One region of the Mesorhizobium sp. B2-4-13 genome, then DNA from elsewhere that is predicted to be linked to it. Evidence: predicted binding sites of a transcription regulator. Region 1 holds the regulator's gene; each other region holds the start of a gene.

Region 1 (3,208 bases):
CCTAATTTTTTCGAGCCTCGAAAAAACACTGGTCCATCGCCGGAACACTGTCAACATCGATTCTGACGGATTTTGAGGTGCCGGAAGCCTTTTTTCGAGCCCCGCAATAAATAAATGACAGCCCCAGCCGCTTCTGCCAGTATTCGACCCGTTGCCGGAGGTGTTCGAGGGGGCGTCAAGAACCGCGGCGACGGGGAGGGAAATCATGTCGGTCGGAATCCGCCACGACGATCTGCGCCGGCGCAACCGCGCAATGGTGATTGGAGCCGTGCGCCGGGGTGGCCAGCCCTCGCGCACCGAGATCGCCGCCACCACCGCCCTGAGCCACTCGACCATATCGGCGATATCAGCCGACCTGATCGGCGAAGGTATCCTGAGCGAAGGCAAGCCGAACGAGGCCGGCTCACTGAAACGCGGCCGGCCGCAGGTTGGCCTTGGTCTCAACCCCGAGGCCGCGGCGGTCATGACCGTGGTGCTGTCGCTGAATTTCCTCTCCGTCGCCGTCATCGACTACGCCGGCCAGGTGATATCGGAGGAGCAGCGCCGGCTGGACACGCTGACCATGTCCCGCGAGGCGCTGATCGGCGAATGCGTGGCCATCGTCCGCCGCCGCCTCGAAGATCCCGACCTCGACGTCGCCAGCATCGCCCGCATCGCGCTGGCGATCCAGGGTATCACCGACACCGAGGCGCGCGCCATGCTGTGGTCGCCGATCACGCCGCAGACGGACATTGCCTTCGCCGACATACTCGAAGCCGAATTCGGCATCCCCGCCACCATGGAGAACGACTGCAACATGATGGCTGTGGCGCTGCGCTGGCGCGACCCCGAGCGCTACCGCGACGACTTCATCGCCATCCTGCTCTCGCACGGCATCGGCATGGGGCTGGTGCTGAAGGGCGAGCTGTTCACCGGCACCCATTCCTCGGGCGGCGAGTTCGGCCACATGATCCATCGCCCCGGCGGCGCGCTCTGCCGCTGCGGGCGGCGCGGCTGCGTCGAGGCCTATGCCGGCAACTATGCCATCTGGCGTAATGCAGGACAGCTGGGTGAGGACGCCAAACCGGTCGACGTCAGCGACGCCGACATGCGCGCATTGGCGGCTACGGCGCGCGAAAGAGACGGACCGGAGCGCGAGGCCTATCGCAAGGCCGGCGAGGCGCTGGGCTATGGCCTTGGCAGCCTGTTCGCGCTGATCGATCCGGCGCCGGTTGCGATGGTCGGCGTCAGCGCCGCCGCCTTCGATCTGATCGAGCCGGCCTTGCGCGAGGCCATCGCCCAGACCGCCGGCGGCCAGCATTCGAAATCGATTTCCTTCGATACAGAGCCGAACGAATTGCCGCTGATCCGCGAGGGCTGCGCCATGCGCGCGCTCACCTTCGTCGACCAGGAGATTTTCGCGCCGGGCGTGCAGGTGAGATCCGGCAAGAACGTGGCCTGATCTCAATCCTCGCGGATTGCGTAGCCTGCGCCACGGATGGTGCGTATCACATCGGGCATGCGGCCATTGTTGACCGCCTTGCGCAGGCGGCCGACATGCACATCCACGGTGCGCTCGTCGATGTAGATCGTCTCGCCCCAGACATTGTCGAGCAACTGGCTGCGCGAGAACACGCGGCCGGGATGGCGCATCATGAATTCGAGTAGCCGGAACTCGGTCGGTCCGAGCCGGATCTCGCTCTTCTTGCGATAGACCCGGTGCGATTCGCGGTCGAGCACGATGTCGCCGACCTTGAGCACGCTGGACAGCACTTCCGGTTTGGCGCGGCGCAGCAGCGCCTTGACCCGGGCCATGAATTCCGGCGTCGAGAACGGCTTGACCAGATAGTCGTCGGCGCCGGTCGAGAGGCCGCGCACGCGATCGCTCTCCTCGCCGCGCGCCGTCAGCATGATGATCGGCAGTCGCTCCGTCTCGGGCCGCATGCGCAGGCGCCGACAGAGTTCGATGCCGGAAACCGCCGGCACCATCCAGTCGAGCACCAGCAGGTCGGGCACGTTTTCCTGGAGGCGTATCTCGGCTTCGTCGCCGCGTGTCACCACCTCGACCTGGTAACCCTCGGACTCCAGGTTGTAGCGGAGGAGCACGCCCAGCGGCTCCTCGTCCTCCACCACCATGATGCGTGGCGCGATCATCGATCGATCATCCCTGCCGTCAAGCCGCCGGCACCGACATCGCCGTCTCGTCCTGCTTCGGACGGTTGGCGGGCAGTTGCGTGCCGGTCAGCACATAATACGCATTCTCGGCGATGTTGGTCACATGGTCGCCGATGCGTTCGAGATTCTTGGCGCAGAACAAAAGATGCGTACAAGCCGTGATGTTGCGGGGATCCTCCATCATGTAAGTCAGGAGTTCGCGGAAGACCGAAGTGTATTTGACGTCGATGCGTTCGTCGTCATTCCTGAGCTTGGCGAGGGCGGCGGCATCGCCGGCCGCATATTCCTCGACGACGCCCTGCACCTGGATCAGCACCAGCTGCGCCATGGAGTCGATGGAATGCGACAAGTCGCGCGGCGTGGCGGTGAGGCCTACCGAGCCGACGCGCTTGGCGATGTTCTTGGCAAGGTCGCCGATGCGTTCGAGATCGCCCGCCATGCGGATCGAGCCGACGACATGACGCAGATCGTCGGCCATCGGCTGGCGCTTGGCGATCAGGGTGATGGCGCGATCATCGAGTTCGCGCTGGCGCGCGTCCATGATGGCGTCGTCGGAGACGACGCGCTGTGCCAGCGCGTTGTCGGAATTCAGCAGCGCCTTGGTGGCGCCGCCGACCATCGTGCCGGCGAGATCGCCCATGTCGCTGATCAGCTTGCTGATCTGTCCGAGATCCTCGTCGAAGGCTGCGACTGTGTGTTCGGCCATGATCCTGGTCCTCGTATGCGTGAGATCAGCCGAAGCGGCCGGTGATGTAGTCCTGCGTGCGCTTCTCGCGAGGCGACGTGAAGATCTTCTCGGTCTTGTCGAATTCGACCAGCTCGCCCAGATACATGAAAGCCGTCTGCTTCGAGACGCGCGCGGCCTGCTGCATGTTGTGGGTGACGATGACGATCGTGTAGTCGGCCTGCAACTCGTCGATCAATTCCTCGATCTTGGCGGTCGACAATGGGTCGAGCGCCGAGGCCGGTTCGTCGAGCAGGATGACCTCCGGCTTGACCGCCACGGTGCGGGCGATGCAAAGCCGCTGCTGCTGGCCGCCCGACAGGCTGAGGC
Region 2 (3,208 bases), on a different contig from region 1:
GCAGGCCGTCAAAAACATCGCGAAGGCGAGCAGCAGAACGGACGTCAGCGTCTTAGGCATGGCGGTTCCGATCAGGACCGGGTCAGCGCTTTCTTCAAGTCGATCGTCATCTGGTCCATCTGTTTTTCGGCGTCGGCCCGCTTCTGGCGGCCCTCCTGCTGGACTTTCAGCACACCTTGTACCGTGTCGATGAGATCGCGATTGGCCTGCGCCAGTGTCTCGACGTCGACGATGCCGCGCTGCGCCTGTTCCTCGACCGAAATCGCCTGGTCCTTCATCATTTTCGACGTTTGGCGGATCATCTCGTTGGTTGCGTCGGTCACGGTCTTTTGCAGTTCGAGCGCCGACTTCTGGTTGGTCAGCCCAAGCAGGATGACCATCTTCTGCTTCCATGCCGGCACGGTCAGCGCCGAGGTTGCTTGCAAATTCTCGATCAGCGTCTCGTCGCCCGACTGGACGATGCGGATCTGCGGCAATTGCTGGATGCCGAGCTGGCGCGCCTGCACCAGGTAGAAGATCCGCTTTTCCAGGCGGTCGAGCGCCTGCACGGCGTCCTGATAGGTTTGCGCCTCCAGCGTGCCTCCAGTGTCGCCGCTAGCGGTATCCGCCGCGGCCTTCAGCTTCGGCAACTCGTTGGCGCGGTAGTCATCGACGAATTTCTTGCCGGCCTGCACATAGGCATCGAGCTTGAGGATGGAGCCCTTGGTCTGCTCATGGAGGTCGTCGAGCACGGCAATGTCGCGCCGCAGCGTGTCCTTGTGACGGTCGAGTTCGAGGCCGATGCGATCGATCTGTCCCGCCACGTCCTCGTATTTCTCCTTGAAGCGCTCGAGCCGCGCCTTGAACGAGGAGAACAGGCCGCTGAGGAAACCCTGGTCCTTGAGCGAGGCCGGATCGAGATTCTTGGCCTTCATGATGATGTCGGTCAGGAGATCGCCGGTGTCGCCGAGGTCCCGGTTGCGCAACTGGGACAATATCTTGTCGGCATAGTCGCTGACTGCCTGCTGGGCACGGTCGCCATAGACAGAAATGCCGGCACGGTCTCTGACGTCGATCGTGCTTTCGATTCTGGCGATGTCGGACGGATCGGCTACGATTGCCGGCAATGTCGAAGTGTCGTCGAGCAGAGTGATGCTGTTCTTGTCGGCCATGCAGACTTCCCCTCGGTAACAGCATCTCGATAGGTAACCTGTGACAGTGATATGTCGCCGCTGTGGAAAACGGTAGTCCGAGGCCGTTTTCGGCGGTGAACAGTGCCGTCTTCCGGCCTAGCGTCAAGAAATATCTATTCGGCGGCCTCCCGCACGGCTGGAGATGACCCGGTTCGCAGGAGCAATGGCAGGCACAGCACATAAAGCGCCGCCCCCGCGATCCAGACTGTGCCGGGAAAGACGGTGCGCGTGCGGAAATAGAGCATGGCGATGATGAAGGGCCCGAACACCGAGACCAGGCTGGTCATGCTGGTGAGCACGCCCTGCAGCCGTCCCTGATGGTCGGCGCCGACGCGTGAGGTCAACAGCGACTGCAATGCCGGAGCTCCGATCCCGCCGAGACAGAACAGCGGCAGCAGGGCGAAGGCCATCCAGCCCTGCCAGGCCAGCGCTATCGATATATAGGCCGTGCTGTCGGCGAGGATGGCGATGATCAGCGCTGCTTTCTCGCCCCAGCGCTCGGTGATCGGCCCGGCAACAAAACCCTGGGCTCCAGCATGGAAGAGCCCGAACAGCGCCAACGAGATGCCGACGGTGAACAGGTCCCAGGCGAATTTGCCTTGGACATAGAGCACCCAGATGGTGCCGCCGACTTCGCCGACCAGGGCAAGAACGGCGAAGGCACCAAGCAGCGGCAAAAGGGCCGGGAAAGTCAGCGCCCAACGCAACGGCGCCAGCGGGTTGAAAGACGGCATTTCGCTTGCGCCGCCCGCGCGCTTCGGTTCCGGCAGCAGGAAGAAAGCCAGTACCAGGTTGATCCCGTTGAGTGCTGCCGCAACCAGGAAGGGCGTGCGTAGCCAAACGTCACCAAGCAGGCCACCGAGCGCCGGACCGGCTATGAAGCCGACGCCAAAGGCGGCGTTGAGATGGCCAAAACCCCGAGCACGACGATCCTGGCTGCTGATATCTGCCATGTAGGCGGAAGCTATCGCCATGCTGGCGCCGGTGACGCCCGCGATCAGCCGGCCAACGAACAGCAGCGGCAGTGTTGGCGCGAAGGCCATGAACAGATAGTCCGCCATCGATCCCGTGAGCGAGACGAGCAAGACCGGCCGACGGCCGTAGCGGTCGGACAGGGCGCCGAGCAGCGGCGAAAAAAGCACCTGCATGGCGGCGTAGGCCGACAGGAAGGCGCCAAAAATCCAGCCGATATCGTCGACATGGCCGACCGTGCGCAGCAAGCCCGGCAGCACCGGCATCATCAGCCCGACGCCCACGGCGTCCAGTGCCATCGCCATCAGGACGACGAGATAAGCTCTTTTCACGATCGGACTCAGGAATTTATCGTTGATAAGGAAAGGTTTATCACTGATAAATTCACGGCGCAAGCTGGAGGACCAGACGGATTCGCATGAAACTGGACAAGACGATGATCGTCGACGAAGCGCTAGGCTTGCTCAACGAGGTTGGCATCGATGCGCTGTCGACCCGCCTTTTGGCGCAGCGGCTCAAGGTGCAGCAGCCGGCACTCTACTGGCATTTCAGGAGCAAGCGCGCCTTGCTTGACGCGATGAACGAAGAGATCTTGCGGCGCGGCCATCGGCATCGAACACCACGGCTCGGCGAGACCTGGCAGGATTTCGTGCGCAAGAATGCCCGCAGCTTTCGCAGCGCCCTGATTGCCTATCGCGACGGCGCGCGTGTCCACGCCGGCACGGAAGCGGATCCGCAAGAGCTCGGGCACTTCGAGCGGCTGCTGGAATTCCTGGCGGGCGAGGGCATGGCGGCGATTCCAGCCATGGAATTGCTGATGACGGTCGGCCGCTACACGGTCGGCTGTGTCATGGAGGAGCAAGCCGAAAATCCGTCAGGTCCGGGGCGTGGCGAAGCGCTGGATGCGGCGGCGCATGATCATCCGCTTTTGCATGAAGCCTTGGTGCACTACCGTGCCGGCGGACACGAGGCGCTGTTTGAAAGCGGGCTCGCCCTGCTGATCGCCGGGGCAGAAGTTCGAATGGTGGCCGAACGCTGATTGGGCAGCGAGCGGTCGCAAAGGC
Region 3 (3,208 bases), on a different contig from region 1:
GACCGCCGCAGGTTCTCCCAGATGACGAGGCTTTGCGTCAGGTCGCCAGGGAAGTCGGCGATCAAATCGGCAAGCGTAGCCGCGTCCTCGATCGCCATGGCAGCACCTTGCGCCGCGAACGGCGTCATGGCATGCGCGGCGTCGCCGATTAGCGCGATGCCTTCGGGCATGGTCCAGCGTCGCTGTTCGACCGTGTGGATAGGAAAGGCGGTCCACGGGCCAGCGAGTTCCACCAAACGCGCCAGCGCCGGCGCGGAGCGGCGCATGGCGCCTGAAAGGATGGCGGGATCGGCGTGGCGTGACCACCCGTCGGCGATGCGCTCGCCCCGGGTGAAGGCGGCAAGGTTGAAGGCGCTACCCCTGCTCACGGGGTAGGCGACCAAATGAAAGCCGGGATGCAGGAAGGTGGTGACGCAGTCAGGGGAGCCGATCGCGGTGAAGGCTCGCCCCGCCTCGTTGTCTGCGCTCACCGTCGCCCGCCAGGCCAGTTCGCCGGAGAAATGGCTGTTCGCCAAGCCGGCTCCGCTGCCTGGACTGGCAAACCTCCGCACCGCTGACCAGACGCCATCGGCGCCGACCAGCAGAGATCCTTGGGTATCGATGACCTTGCGGCCGACCCCGTCTGTCGTGGTGATAACGAATGAACCGGAGGCCACGCTGCTGATCTGCGCGCCGGTGGTGAGATGGATGTCGGGCAGTTGCGCAACGCGCGCCATCAGGGCGTCTTGCAGATCCGCCCGGTGCGCCACGAGATAGGGCGCCCCCCAGCGTTCCTCGCCGGCTCCGCCAAGCGGCACGCGTGCCAGTTGGCGCAGGCTCGCGGCGTCCTTCAGCACCACGGCTTCCGGCTGGACGGCATTGGCAAGAAGCGTGTCGAGCACGCCAAGCTGGCGAAGGATGCGGGTCGCGTTAGGAGAGAGCTGGATGCCGGCGCCCGCCGCTTCGAGACGCTGCGCCTGTTCGAACACCCTCACGGAATAGCCGCGTTCGGCAAAGGCAATCGCCGCTGTCAGCCCGGCGATGCCAGCCCCGGCGATCATGACCTGCCGGGACCGCGTCGAGCTCATGATCGGAAGGTCAGGCGGCCTGGTCGATGTAGAGGCAGCCCGCCGGCAGCGTTTCGGTCGCCTTCAGCTTCGGCGAATAGCGATAGAGGGTCGAGCAGTAGGGGCAGACTTTCTCATTGTCGTCGCCCATGTCGAGAAAAACATGCGGATGGTCGAAAGGCGGGTTGGCGCCCGTGCACATGAATTCCTTGACTCCGATGTCGATCGCCGGGTGGCCCGCATCGTTCTGGAAATGGGGAATGGAACCGCCTGCCATCGTCGTCTCCTTAACGCAGTCTCTCTGCATCTGGATCATATCAAGTCTGTTTGCAAGTTCGATGAAATCAAACTGTCGCAAAAGCCTGTCAGAGAACTGTCGCAAAAGCCTGCCACAGGATAAGTTAAGCCGGTTAACCGGCTGAGGCGCGCGGAAGAGCAGGAATCATGAACGAACTGAAGCCGGTACAGAGCGAATTCAACAATGTCGCGGCAGCGAGCCCGGAAGGCAATCCGGACCGCTTCGTCAACCGCGAATTCTCCTGGCTGCAGTTCAATCGCCGCGTTCTCGAGGAATCGCTGAACACCCATCACCCGCTGCTGGAGCGCGTCCGCTTCCTGTCGATCTCGGCCGCCAATCTCGACGAGTTCTTCATGGTGCGCGTCGCCGGTCTTGCCGGCCAGGTGCGCGAGGGGATCGTGCTGAAGAGCCCGGACGGACGCACTCCCGAACAGCAGCTCGAACAATTGCTGCGTGAGGTCGAGCGGCTGCAGGAGGACCAGCAGAAGAGCCTGTCGGCCCTCACGGTGCTGCTCAACAAGGAAGGCATCGAAACCATCACCCGCGACGCGCTGACCAAGGACGAGAAGGTCTGGCTGGAAGACCATTTCCAGGAGCAGGTGTTTCCCGTGCTGACCCCGCTGTCGATCGACCCGGCGCATCCGTTCCCGTTCATTCCCAATCTCGGCTTCTCGATGGCGCTGCAACTTCGCCATCGCAAGAATGGCGAGGAGATGAGCGCGCTCTTGCGCCTGCCGGTGGCGCTGAAGCGCTTCATCCGCCTGCCGGACCGCAAGCACCATGTCCGCTTCATTCCGCTGGAGGAGGCGGTCGGCCTCTACATCGGCAAGCTCTTCCCCGGCTACGAGGTCAAGGGCTCCGGCACGTTCCGCATCATTCGTGACAGCGACATCGAGGTCGAAGAGGAATCGGAAGATCTCGTGCGCCTGTTCGAAACGGCGCTGAAGCGCCGCCGCCGCGGCTCCGTCATCCGCATCGAATTCGACAAGCTGATGCCTGGGGAATTGCGCGATTTCGTCGCCGGCGAGCTTGGCGTCTCGTCGAGCCGCATCAGCGTGCTCACCGGGCCGCTGGCACTCAGCCAGATCTCCGAGATCGTCTCCGTTCCCCGCGACGACCTGAAATTCATCCCCTACAACCCACGCTTTCCCGAGCGCATCCGTGAGCATGGCGGCGACTGTTTCGCCGCCATTCGCGAGAAGGACATCGTCGTCCATCACCCCTATGAGTCGTTCGACGTGGTGGTGCAGTTCCTGCGCCAGGCGATGGCCGACCCCGAAGTGGTGGCGATCAAGCAGACGCTCTATCGCACCTCCAACGACAGCCCGATCGTGCGTGCTCTGGTCGACGCGGCCGAAGCCGGCAAGTCGGTAACGGCGCTGGTCGAGCTCAAGGCGCGTTTCGATGAGGAGGCCAACATTCGCTGGGCGCGCGATCTCGAACGCGCCGGCGTGCAGGTCGTGTTCGGGTTCCTGGAACTCAAGACCCACGCCAAGATGTCGCTGGTGGTGCGGCGCGAGGACGGCAAGCTGCGCAATTACGTCCATCTCGGCACCGGCAACTACCACCCGGTCACCGCGCGCATCTACACCGACCTGTCCTTCTTCACCACCGATCCGACGATCGCCCGCGACGTCGCCCAATTGTTCAATTTCATCACCGGCTATGCCGAGCCGACCGCGGAGATGCGGCTGGCGATCTCGCCGTTCACGCTGAGGAACCGCATCCTTCAGCACATTTCGGACGAGGTCACCCATGCGTTGGAGGGACGGCCGGCGCGTATCTGGATGAAGATGAACGCGCTCGTCGATCCCATCATCATCGACGCGCTCTACGATGCCAGCCGCGCCGGAGTGGAGATCGA
Region 4 (3,208 bases), on a different contig from region 1:
GATCCCAAATGCAGCAAGATCCGGGTCGAGATGACCAAACGCCTGTCCGCCCTTTCGCAGGCGCAGCGGCAGGCAAGCCGCGATTTCGACCGCATCGAACTCGGCCAGGGCGGCAATCTGCAAAAGCTCATTCTTGCCCTGGTCAATGGCGGCTGAGCCACCGCGCCTCGCGGCGCGGCGGCGTATTCGCGGTTCGCTCCGCCCTAGCGGCTGAGATCAAGCGCGGCTGACAGATCCCCCATCGGCGGCTCGCCATTGGCGGCCAGCGCCTTGTCGCGGGCGACGATGCCCGTCAGCACCGGCAGATCGTAGCGCGCGGTGATGAAGCGCAGGATCGATGTCGTATCGTATTGCGTGTGGTCGACCGTGCCCATCCTGGCATAGGGCGAGACGATGAAGGCCGGGATGCGGTTGCCCGGGCCCCAGCGGTCGGCCTTGGGCGGCGCGACGTGATCCCAGAAGCCGCCATTCTCGTCATAGGTGACGACGACCAGCATGTGGCTCCATTGCGGGCTCTTCTCCAGATGCGCGACGAGGTCGGCCAGATGCCGGTCGCCCGATGTCACGTCGGCATAGCCTGAGTGCTCGTTGAGATTGCCCTGCGGCTTGTAGAAGGCGACCTGCGGCAGCTTGCCGTCGTCGATCGCCTTGATGAACTCGGCGCCATCCAGGCCGCCATCCCTGAGATGCTCGGTGCGCGCTGCCGTGCCGGGCGCGTAGGCGGCGAAATAGTTGAACGGCTGGTGGTGGAACTGGAAGTTCGGCACCGGCGTGGCGTTCTTGCCGTCGAGCGTCGTCTGCCAGGCGCCGGCGTACCAGGCCCAGTCGACCCCCTTCAGCGACAGGAGATCGCCGATGGTGATGTCGTGCTGCGGCGGCAGCGTGGTGGGCGCGGCCGGATCGGCCAGCGCCTTGTCGCCGCCCTCGGCAGGCTTGTTGGCGCTCGGCTGATAGGGCGGCTGCATGGTGTTGACGGCGTAAAAATCGGGCGTGATGGCGCCGTCATTGACGAATTTCGGCACGCCGCCCAGCGCCGACGGCGGCGAATTGTCGGCCACCTTCAAGGTCGTTCCGTCGGCCTCGACCACGGCGATCTGGCCCTTGATCGGACTCGTGTCGGCATGCGGATAGACCGGCGTACAGGCGCAGGCGAGCTGGAAATGGTTGAGGAAGGAGCCGCCGAAGGCGCCCTGGAAGAAATTGTCGGCCAGCACATATTTCTTCGCCACCTGCCACATCGGCAGGCTCGAGCCGTCATAATGGCCCATGACCAGCCCGCCGGAATCGGCCCAGGCGACGAATTTATCGTTCTTGCCGCCGTCGATCTGCATCTGCTCCTGGTAGAAACGGTGCCACAAATCGTGGGTGATGACATTGGTGCCTTCGTTGAAGCCCTTGGGATCGTCGATGGCGAAGGCCGCGTTGGCGAGATGCGCGGTCTGCGCCTCCGTCACCACGGGCGTGACGCCCTTTCCGGTCAGCCCGCCCCAGGCCGGCGGCAGTTCGGTCAGCGGCTTGCCGTCGCGGTCGAGCTGGCGCGCCTGGTCGGCCGAGACATTGGCCAGCCCATTGGCGCCGGGGAAGCCGCCATAAAGATTATCGAAGCTACGGTTCTCCGCATAGATGACGACGACGGTGTCGATCTTGTCGAAGCCGGGAGGGGCGGCATTGGCGGCCGCAAGGGGAAACAAGGCCGAACCGGCCAGACAGAAGGAAGTAAGGAACTTGAGCCTCGTCATGGGAAGACCTCGTGGCTTGACTGTGGCTATGGGGCTATGGGGCTATGGCGCGGGAACCATGGGCAGCTAACGTGGATGCCTTGTCACCTTTGTGACATCCGCCGCCGCGGCGAACACGGTTTCGTGAGCACTGGGACCGGTCATCAATCCGTTGCACTGCGTTCTTATTTCCGGGCCAAAGCGGACCGTGCCCCATGATGACGAGACGATGGAAAAGCCTGGTGATCGCGAGTGCCGCGATCTCGACCTTTGGCTTTGCCGCGCCTGCGAATACGGCGGGGCCGGATCCCGGTCCGCTGTCGCGTGCGCAAGCCTTCGCACGCGCCGAGGCGCTGACTGCCTTGGGGCGAAAGATGTTCTTCGACCCGGCGCTCTCGGCTTCGGGAAAACAGGCCTGTTCCTCCTGCCACGATCCGCGCCATGCCTTCGGTCCGGCCTCGGCATCTCCCGTCGAGATGGGCGGCCCGAACCTCGACCAGTCCGGCGTGCGCGCGGTGCCGTCGCTGCGCTACCTCGAGGCGGCGCCCGCCTTCACCGAGCATTTCCACGATTCCGAGGACGAGGGCGACGAGAGCGTCGACAATGGCCCGACCGGCGGTCTGACCTGGGACGGCCGCGCCGATCACGGTGTGGACCAGGCGAAAATCCCCCTGCTCTCGCCGTTCGAGATGGCAAACAAGGATGCCGTGGCGGTCTCCGCCGCCTTGCGCAAGTCAGCCTATGCCGATGACTTCAAGGCAACCTTCGGCAACGATGTCTTCGACCGCCCGGACGATGCCTTCGACGCCGCCGCCGAGGCGCTTGGCACGTTCGAGCAGAGCGCGGTCGACTTCTACCCCTATTCCAGCCGCTACGACGCCTTCCTCGCCGGCAAGGCGACGCTATCGGCGCGGGAACTGCATGGCCGCGCCCTGTTCGAGGACGAGGCGAAAGGCAATTGCGCCTCCTGCCACCTCAGCGAACCGGCCAATGACGGTGAGCCGCCGCAATTCACCGATTTCGGCCTCATCGCCATCGCCGTGCCGCGCAATCCGGCCATCCCGGCCAACGCCGACCCGGCCTATGTCGATCTCGGCCTGTGCGGTCCCCTGCGTACCGATTTCCGTGGCCGCACCGACTATTGCGGCCTGTTCAAGACACCGAGCCTGCGCAACGTGGCGCTGCGCAAGAGCTTCTTCCACAACGGATATTTCCACACGCTGCGCGAAGCGGTGGCCTTCTACGCCAGCCGCGACACCGATCCCGGCCGCTGGTACCCGAAAAACGCTTACGGTACGGTCGACAAATATGACGATTTACCAAAGGCTTACTGGCCGAACCTGAATCAAGACCCGCCCTTCGACGGCAAGAAACCCGGCGACAAGCCGGCGCTCGACGATGCCGAGATCGACGACATCGTGGCGTTTCTGCAGACGCTGACGGATGCGGATCAGGCGGCGAAGCGGTCGCAGTGAACTGGGAAGCCACGT

What was found. The regulator PhoB, encoded in region 1, activates phosphate uptake and scavenging genes when phosphate is short. The targets are predictions, from matches to a motif close to TGTCATNNANCTGTCAT.
Positions count from the first base shown of each region.
Region 2: the regulator PhoB is predicted to act here: its motif matches at 1,192-1,208, upstream of FJ936_RS17895 (toxic anion resistance protein).
Region 3: the regulator PhoB is predicted to act here: its motif matches at 1,410-1,426, upstream of FJ936_RS25890 (RNA degradosome polyphosphate kinase).
Region 4: the regulator PhoB is predicted to act here: its motif matches at 1,821-1,837, upstream of FJ936_RS22375 (acid phosphatase).

Region 1 is NZ_VFVB01000007.1:85,993-89,200, reverse strand. Features, by position in the region: gene FJ936_RS19755 (ROK family protein) at 206-1,441, shown strand; gene phoB (phosphate regulon transcriptional regulator PhoB) at 1,444-2,133, opposite strand; gene phoU (phosphate signaling complex protein PhoU) at 2,153-2,860, opposite strand; gene pstB (phosphate ABC transporter ATP-binding protein PstB) at 2,886-3,208, opposite strand, start outside.
Region 2 is NZ_VFVB01000006.1:142,822-146,029, forward strand. Features, by position in the region: gene FJ936_RS17890 (substrate-binding domain-containing protein) at 1-18, opposite strand, end outside; gene FJ936_RS17895 (toxic anion resistance protein) at 72-1,151, opposite strand; gene FJ936_RS17900 (TCR/Tet family MFS transporter) at 1,286-2,449, opposite strand; gene FJ936_RS17905 (TetR/AcrR family transcriptional regulator C-terminal domain-containing protein) at 2,563-3,183, shown strand.
Region 3 is NZ_VFVB01000011.1:182,940-186,147, forward strand. Features, by position in the region: gene FJ936_RS25880 (FAD-dependent monooxygenase) at 1-1,067, opposite strand, end outside; gene FJ936_RS25885 (zinc-finger domain-containing protein) at 1,078-1,323, opposite strand; gene FJ936_RS25890 (RNA degradosome polyphosphate kinase) at 1,491-3,208, shown strand, end outside.
Region 4 is NZ_VFVB01000008.1:256,601-259,808, reverse strand. Features, by position in the region: gene FJ936_RS22380 (DUF922 domain-containing protein) at 1-156, shown strand, start outside; gene FJ936_RS22375 (acid phosphatase) at 204-1,739, opposite strand; gene FJ936_RS22370 (cytochrome-c peroxidase) at 1,934-3,193, shown strand.